2 regions of the Vibrio sp. KUL78 genome follow, and region 1 is predicted to be linked to the other one. Evidence: predicted binding sites of a transcription regulator. Region 1 holds the regulator's gene; the other holds the start of a gene.

Region 1 (4,338 bases):
GTCACTCCATATCGTCACGCATGACACTTCCGCCAATGCGCCAATCACAGTAGCAGAATAGTCAGAGCCATTACGACCCAGCAGCACGGTTTCGCCGCATTCACTTTGCGCCATGAAACCAGTGATCACCACACGGTGATGCGCATGCTGTGCCAATACTTCTTTGATCAGCGGGTAGGATTTAGCGCGGTCTACCTCTGGCTGAGTGCCGAACTCAGCGCGAAGGAAGGCTCTTGCGTCCTGTGCGACTGCAGGCAAATCGCTCTGTCTAAGCAGCGCAGCCAATAGGCGTGAAGACCACACCTCGCCGTGTCCTAATACCGATGCGCGCTCAGCGTCTGTGAGCGGATAGCTAAGCTCACCAAGCGTGCTAAATTCGTCGTGTAACTGAGAGACCAGACCTTCGGCTTCTTCACCGGTTAGTAGTGACTCCACCAGCTCAATCTGAAACTGACGAAGCGCCTGTAGGTGCTCGTGCGCAATGCGCCCATCTTTATTAAGCGCATCTAGAAATTCGATGAGACGGTTAGTGGTTTTACCCGCCGCCGAGACCACGATAAGGTCTTCTTCATTAGAGTAGTCTTTTAAGATAGAGACCACTCGGCGATAACATTCAGGGTCTGCTAAGCTGCTGCCGCCGAATTTGTGCAACTGCTTACCGTGTCTGTTATTCAGGGTACTGCTTTGACTCATGCCGGCTTATCCTTTAAATGCAGATGCTTTCTCAAACGCTTGGGCAAGGTCATCAATCAGATCTTGCGCGTCTTCTAGACCAACAGAGAGGCGAAGGAGCTGCTGAGAAACGCCCGCTTCGGCTAATGCTTCTTCGCCCATCGCACGGTGCGTCATAGACGCTGGGTGACAAATCAGACTTTCGACGCCACCAAGAGACTCTGCGAGCGAGAATAGCTCTAGCTCACCAACAAAGTACTTAAGCTGCTCAAAGCTACCCGCGAACTCAAAGCTCAACATAGAGCCAAAACCAGACTGCTGCTTCTTAGCAATCTCATGACCAGGGTGCTCAGGCAGACTTGGGTGATAAATCACTTTTACCAATGGTTGCGGCTTAAGAAAATCTAGGATCTGTTGCGAGCTCTCTTCATGGACACGCATACGTGCGCCAAGCGTGCGAATACCACGCAAAGTCATGTAGCTATCAAAAGGCGTACCCGTCGCACCGATGCAGTTGCCCCACCATGCGAGCTCTTCTGCGTGCTCTTCGGTTTTGGTGATCACCACACCGCCAATCACGTCAGAGTGACCGTTGATATACTTGGTCGTTGAGTGAATCACAAAGTCTGCACCAAGCTCGAGAGGCTTTTGGTACACAGGTGTCAAAAAGGTGTTGTCTACTGCTACCAGCGCACCGACCTTTTTCGCTTTTTCACACACGGCCGCAATATCGACAACACGCACAAGTGGGTTAGACGGCGTTTCAAGCAAGATAAGTTTTGGTTTTTGCTCAAGCGCAGCATCAAAGGCTTGCTCGTCACTTTGGTCGACAAAGTTAACCTTGAAGTCACCTTTTTGCGCACGCGTGTTGAACAAGCGGTACGTGCCACCATAACAGTCATGGGGAGCAATAATCGTGTCTTCTGGACCTAAGAAAGCAGAAACCCAAAGATTGAGTGCAGAGGTACCACAGTTAGTCACTACCGCGCCTTTACCAGATTCCAGCTCATACAAAGCAGTTTCTAACAAACCTCGGTTTGGGTTTCCTGAGCGGGTGTAATCGTAAGTCGGCACTTCCCCAAAGGCAGGGAAACCATAGTTAGTAGAGAGATAAATAGGTGGCACCACAGCGTGATGCTGGGTATCCGATTCGATACCAGTACGTACGGCTATTGTCGCTGGCTTCCGATTGCTCATAGAAACTTCCTTTCTCAGATCGCATGGCTAGTTGGTGTAACCACAGTGTCTACTTTTACCGGTAATATGGGAACCGGCAAACGCCACAAACGTTAAAGAATTAACATTGCATTAAAATAAATATCCACATTCGTTGCCCCACTTTACTTTCCAAAATGTGAGACGTCAACACTTCTAGACGTCTATATGTCTTTGCTTATGGCAGTAAATCCCGCTAAAATTGCAGCATTCTTATTACTACTATTTATGATTAACAGAGCGAAGGTGTGTAATGGCAGATTGGAATGGTGAATACATTAGCCCATATGCGGAGCACGGTAAGAAAAGCGAGCAGGTAAAAAAAATCACAGTGTCTATCCCGCTGAAGGTGCTAAAGGTATTGACCGATGAGCGTACTCGTCGCCAAATCAATAACCTACGCCATGCAACCAACAGTGAACTATTGTGCGAAGCTTTCCTGCACGCCTACACTGGCCAGCCGCTTCCGACCGACGAAGATTTAAGAAAAGACCGTCCTGATGATATCCCAACAGAAGCGAAAGAGCTGATGACGGCGATGGGGATTGAGTTTGAAGCGTTTGATGAAGAGTAGGTAGCATTCTATTTCTAAGATCATATCTTCAAGTTCATAAGAACTTCCTCCGCTAGCTTCTGTTCAATGAGCGTAGCAACACAGTTCTATAGATACCGTCTCCCTAAAATTATCGTCACCCCTGCGTAGGCAGGGGTCTACTCAAAGCGCATACCAAGCCTCAAGAAGATTCCTGCCTGCGCAGGAATGACGCGCGCTTTAGAGGCATCACGATCAAATTTAGTCACCCCACTAGCCGCGCGCCTGCGCAGGAATGACGCGCGCTTTAGAGTCATCACGGTTAAATTTATCGTCACCCCACTAGCCGCGCCTGCGTAAGCAGGGTCTACTCAAAGCGCGTACCAAGCCTCAGGAAGATTCCTGCCTGCGCAGGAATGACGCGCGCTTTAAAGTCATCACGGTTAAATTTATCGTCACCCCACTAGCCGCGCCTGCGTAAGCAGGGTCTACTCAAAGCGCATACCAAGCCTCAAGAAGATTCCTGCCTGCGCAGGAATGACGCGCGCTTTAGAGTCATCACGGTTAAATTTATCGTCACCCCACTAGCCGCGCGCCTGCGTAGGCAGGGTCTACTCAAAGCGCGCACCAAGCCTCAAGAAGATTCCTGCCTGCGCAGGAATGACGCGCGCTTTAAAGTCATCACGGTTAAATTTATCGTCATCCCACTAGCCGCGCCTGCGTAAGAAGGGTCTACTCAAAGCGCGTACCAAGCCTCAAGAAGATTCCTGCCTGCACAGGAATGACGCACGCTATAGAGTCATCACGGTCAAATTTATCGTCACCCTACTAGCCGCGCGCCTGCGCAGGCAAGGGTCTACTACAAGCGCGCACCAAGCCTCAAGAAGATTCCTGCCTGCGCAGGAATGACGCACGCTATAGAGTCATCACGGTCAAATTTATCGTCACCCTACTAGCCGCGCGCCTGCGCAGGCAGGGGCCTACTACAAGCGCGCACCAAGCCTCAAGAAGATTCCTGCCTACGCAGGAATGACGCGCGTTTTAGAGTCACCACAGTCAAAATGTACTAATGGTCACATAGGTAACACTTTAATCCGGTCACATAAGCAACAACCATTGCACCATTCAATAAGAAAGAGGGTCATCTAGACCCTCTTCTCGTTAAATGCGTTTGGCTTGTGCCACAACCTTAAGCCATATAGCTATCGGGTAACTCAATACGAGCCACGCCAGATTCAACCGCAGCTTTCGCTACCGCTTTAGCCACACGAGGAAGCAAACGCGGGTCCATTGGCTTTGGAATGATGTAGTCCTTACCAAAGGTCAGCGCCTCAACACCTGCGGCATTGAGTACGTCTTGTGGTACTGGCTCTTTCGCTAGCTCACGAATCGCTTCTACCGCTGCTAGTTTCATCTCATCATTAATCTCACTCGCACGCACATCAAGAGCACCACGGAAGATAAACGGGAAACACAGCACGTTGTTTACCTGGTTCGGGTAGTCTGAACGGCCTGTACCCATAATTAGGTCATCACGAACCTGATGAGCAAGCTCAGGTTTGATTTCTGGATCTGGGTTTGAACACGCAAACACGATTGGCTTGTCCGCCATTAGCTTAAGCGCTTCTGGTGGCAACAGATCAGGACCTGATACACCTAGGAATAGGTCCGCGCCTTCGATCACATCTTCTAGCGTGCGCTTATCTGTGTTGTTGGCAAACAGCTCTTTGTATTCGTTAAGATCGTCACGACGAGTGTGGATCACACCTTTACGATCCAGCATATAGATCTTCTCACGCATCGCACCGCATTTGATCAACAGCTCCATACAAGCGATCGCCGCTGCGCCTGCACCTAGACAGACAATAGTGGTTTCTTTCAGATCTTTGCCCTGAAGCTCGATAGCGTTGAGCATACCT
Region 2 (4,338 bases), 480 kb from region 1:
CACTAAGGTTTTGCCATCGAACATACGGATGTCGCCGATAACGTTGCGGAAACCAAGAATCAAACCACCCGTGATAATCGCCGGCAAAAGGGGAACAAAAATTTCGGCTAGGTGCGAAATACCACGCTCTAGAAAGTTCATGTTCTGACGAGCGGCCAGCTTGGCATCGTCTTTAGACGCCGCCTTCTTACCTGCTGAGTCAATCAGCATTTTGTAAACTTCGTCGACCTCAGTACCAATTACCACTTGGAACTGACCGGCATTGGTAAAGCAGCCTTTAACAATCTTGAGGCTTTCTAATGCCGACTTATCGGCTTTATCGGTATCGTTAAGAACGAATCTTAAGCGAGTTAAACAGTGGCTAACACTGGCAATGTTGTCAGCGCCGCCAACACCGTCGATGATCGCTGCAATGTCTTGCTGGGCTATTTTGCTCATCGTTTGTACACCTTTTACTGATATAGAGACGTAGGGTTAAGACGTCTAGGTCCATTTGTCTCGTTGTATTAATAATATCGCAACATGCGAATGGGAACATTCCCAAAAGTTACGTAAAGTGTGCCACGGAATGATTCAAACAAAAATGGGAACAGTCCCATTAATTGAGTGTGATCACAATAATTGTTGATAAATACACCAAGTTGATTAAGGGAGCTACTAAGAAAAAGAAGCCGTGATTACACCGCTTCTTGCGTGAGATGAGAGATAGTTCTATTACCAGTAAGCTGACTTATCAATAGGTTAGCTGCCTTCTCTCCCGCTTGCTGATAGCCAGGATCGATGCTGTAGATATTAGGGAACAGGAAAGACAATAGTTCATTACCGCCAACGCCCGTCACCACAATATCTTCTCGGCCAAGCTCTTGTAAGCGTTTGATCGTGCCAAGCGCTAAGGTATCGCTGGCACACACGATAGCTTGAAGTGAGTCCGTCACTACCTCATCAACAAGCTGGTAGGCACTCTCATGATGAAGTTCACCGGTACGATACTCGGCATGCTGATCATTATCATCACACCACTTTTGAAATGCGTTGAGGCGAGCCAAGCCAGTGGTTTTATCCTTAGGATCCACACCAATGTAAGCAAGCTGATTGACGCCTTGTGCCTGCAGTTTATTCAAAACCGCTCGGATTAATCCGTGATTGTCGTAGTTGATAGAAGAAACTTGATCGGTATCCATAGCGATGACGACAACCTTCTCCTGCCACTGGGACACCTTGTCGATATCAAGCTCAGTAAAACCGAACACAATGACACCTTCAACGTTGCGTTTACGCAGTACGCTCAAGTGTTCGTTGGTTTTCTCGGGATCGAACTGACTCTCCATGATCACCACATCGTAACCTGCCGAGTAAAGCACATTAAGCATGCTGCTCACCGCTTTGTTCTCAGAAGGCGAGTCGAGACGAGAGATAATGACACCTATGACCTTTTGCACGCCGCCCCCACGCATCGATTGTGCCGACTTAGAGGGCACATAGCCATGCTCTGCAATCACACGCTCTACTTTCTCGCGGGTTTCGGGTTTTACTTTAGGATCGTTAGTCAGCACTCGAGAGACGGTAGATTTACCGACTCCCGACAGCTTGGCAATATCAAGTATGGTGAGTTTTTTGCTCATGGGTGTCTTAAAGGTTCAATATCCGTTTTTTGGTACGCTTCGCGTAGTCATCATGCAGCTTTTATCGGTTTCACCGGCAATGGTAAGCATACCTTCTCTGCCTTTACTAAACAGCTCAATGTCAGACTCAGCTTGCGACTGGCCATCGAGTGAGTATTTGGTACCAGATGCAGAAGGGACACGATGCAGGTGATACTCTTCGCCATCAATGAGTAACAGAACCTGCTCGCTCGATAACTGGGTTACCTGAAAACTCTGGTTATCGCACTGATACTGAAGAACATGATACGGGTTTTGCGGCTCTGCCTGTTCTTTGCTACTGCACGCTGTCAAACCACCCACCATCAACGCGGCAACCAATCCGTATTTAACGTAAGTATTCATAATGACTCCTTTTGGGTCGACTGATTACTTAGCTAAGTATTGCGGCACATCGCGGATACTATCAAGTACCACAGTTGCGACAGACTCACCGCGCTCAGTCACCGGTTTGCCAGTACGAACTAAGATCTTGGTACCAACGCCAGCTGCTTCAGCTGCCATCATATCTTCGGCTTTATCACCGACCATGACCGAGTTTTCCATATCAATCTTTAGGAAGTCACGAGCAGAGATAAACATGCCCGGCTTTGGTTTACGGCAGTTACAATCTTGCTTGTAATCACCAATACCATGCTCTGGGTGATGTGGACAGTAATAGATACCATCGAACTCAACGCCATTATCAGAGAAGTTCCAATCCATCCATTGGGTTAAAGAAAGGAAGCGATCTTCGGAGAACATACCGCGAGCAATGCCTGATTGGTTGGTCACCAACACTAGCATATAGCCCATGTCCTGCAGTTTTTTCGTCGCTTCAAAGACGCCTTCAACATACTCAAAGTCGTGTTCATCGCTCACATACCCGTGATCAACGTTAATGACGCCATCACGATCCAAAAAAACAGCTGGTTTTGCCACAGTTCACTCTCTTGTTATAGATAGGTGCTAATAACCTGAATTATTACACGCTTTTATAGTCACGGCACTATGAAAATGCCGTTTAGACGTCTAGACGTAAAAATATCTATTGACACTAAAAGGTGAAAACCATAGCATCTTCTATCAATTGAGATGTAGTTCAAACTTTTATGCTACTCACGGACTTCAGGTTGCTTAGATGATCGAAATTAATCAAGTAAACAAAGTGTTTTATCAAGGCGCTAAGGAAATCAACGCCTTGGCAGACATCAATCTGCATATTGCAGAAGGCACCATCTTTGGTGTGATTGGCGCCTCTGGTGCGGGTAAGAGTACGTTGATTCGCTGCGTAAACATGCTTGAAGCGCCAACGTCAGGTGAAGTCATCGTTGATGGTGTTGACCTGACTAAGCTATCGAAATCAGAGCTGTCAGAAGCGCGCCGCAACATCGGCATGATTTTCCAGCACTTTAACTTGCTTTCATCTCGCACCGTATTTGAAAACGTCGCACTGCCACTTGAACTTGCTGGCAAAGAGCGCTCGCACATCGAAACCAAAGTGACGGATCTTCTAAAGCTCGTTGGTCTGGCAGATAAGCGCGATACCTACCCTGCCAATCTAAGTGGCGGTCAAAAGCAGCGTGTTGCGATTGCTCGCGCACTGTCGTCAGACCCTAAGGTGCTGCTTTGTGATGAAGCCACCAGCGCACTTGACCCTGCGACGACACAATCGATTCTTGAACTACTGAAAGAAATCAACCGCAAACTAAAGATCACCATGCTACTGATTACTCACGAAATGGACGTGGTAAAAAGTATCTGTCATGAGGTCGCTATCATTGGCGACGGTCGCTTGGTTGAAAAAGGCACCGTGGGTGAAATCTTTGCTCATCCAAAAACGGAGCTTGCACACGAATTCATTCGTTCAACACTCGACCTATCGATTCCAGAAGACTACCAAGCAAGGCTGCAAGCTGAGCGTGTTGAAGGCAGCTACCCGCTTGTTCGCTTAGAGTTTACCGGTGCTACTGTAGACGCGCCGCTAATGACGCAAATTGCACGTAAATACAATATTGATGTCAGCATCCTAAGCTCCGATCTTGATTACGCGGGCGGTGTAAAATTCGGCATGATGGTGGCAGAACTATTTGGTAATGAGCAAGACGACAACGCGGCGATTCAATATCTTCGTGACCACAATGTAAAAGTAGAGGTACTTGGTTATGTCCTTTAACACTGTCACAGACTGGTTATCTCTAAACAGTAACCTACTATTAGGGGCAACATGGGAAACCCTTTACATGGTTGCAGTAGCAGGTGTGGTTGGCTTCGCCATGGGTATTCCACTGGGCGTTATTCTGCATACCACTAAAAAAGGTGGCTTGCTAGAAAACACGCGTTTAAACAGTGTGCTAGGTGCCATTGTTAACGTCGGTCGCTCGGTACCATTCTTAGTATTGATGGTAGCGATCATTCCACTGACCAAGATTTTGATTGGCACCTTTATCGGTACCACAGCAGCAATCGTTCCACTAACAGTTGGCGCGATTCCATTTGTGGCACGTCTTATTGAGGGTGCACTACTTGAGGTACCAACAGGTCTGGTAGAAGCGGCACAATCAATGGGCGCAACACCATACCAAATCATTACTAAGGTACTGCTTCCAGAAGCATTACCTACGATTGTCAATTCGGTGACAATCACTCTAGTGACCCTAGTAAGCTACTCAGCAATGGCGGGTACCGTCGGCGGTGG

What was found. The regulator MetJ, encoded in region 1, represses methionine synthesis genes. The targets are predictions, from matches to a motif close to TTAGACNTNTANANGTCTAA.
Region 2: the regulator MetJ is predicted to act here: its motif matches at 2,665-2,684, upstream of metN (methionine ABC transporter ATP-binding protein MetN).

The regions. Positions count from the first base shown of each region.
Region 1 is NZ_AP045837.1:3,284,560-3,288,897, forward strand. It holds gene AC6I8Y_RS15265 (bifunctional aspartate kinase/homoserine dehydrogenase II) at 1-693, opposite strand, end outside; gene AC6I8Y_RS15270 (O-succinylhomoserine (thiol)-lyase) at 700-1,869, opposite strand; gene metJ (met regulon transcriptional regulator MetJ) at 2,141-2,461, shown strand; gene AC6I8Y_RS15280 (malic enzyme-like NAD(P)-binding protein) at 3,609-4,338, opposite strand, start outside.
Region 2 is NZ_AP045837.1:2,805,918-2,810,255, forward strand. It holds gene treB (PTS trehalose transporter subunit IIBC) at 1-438, opposite strand, end outside; gene treR (trehalose operon repressor TreR) at 678-1,622, opposite strand; gene AC6I8Y_RS13105 (MliC family protein) at 1,638-2,006, opposite strand; gene gmhB (D-glycero-beta-D-manno-heptose 1,7-bisphosphate 7-phosphatase) at 2,031-2,582, opposite strand; gene metN (methionine ABC transporter ATP-binding protein MetN) at 2,782-3,816, shown strand; gene AC6I8Y_RS13120 (methionine ABC transporter permease) at 3,806-4,338, shown strand, end outside.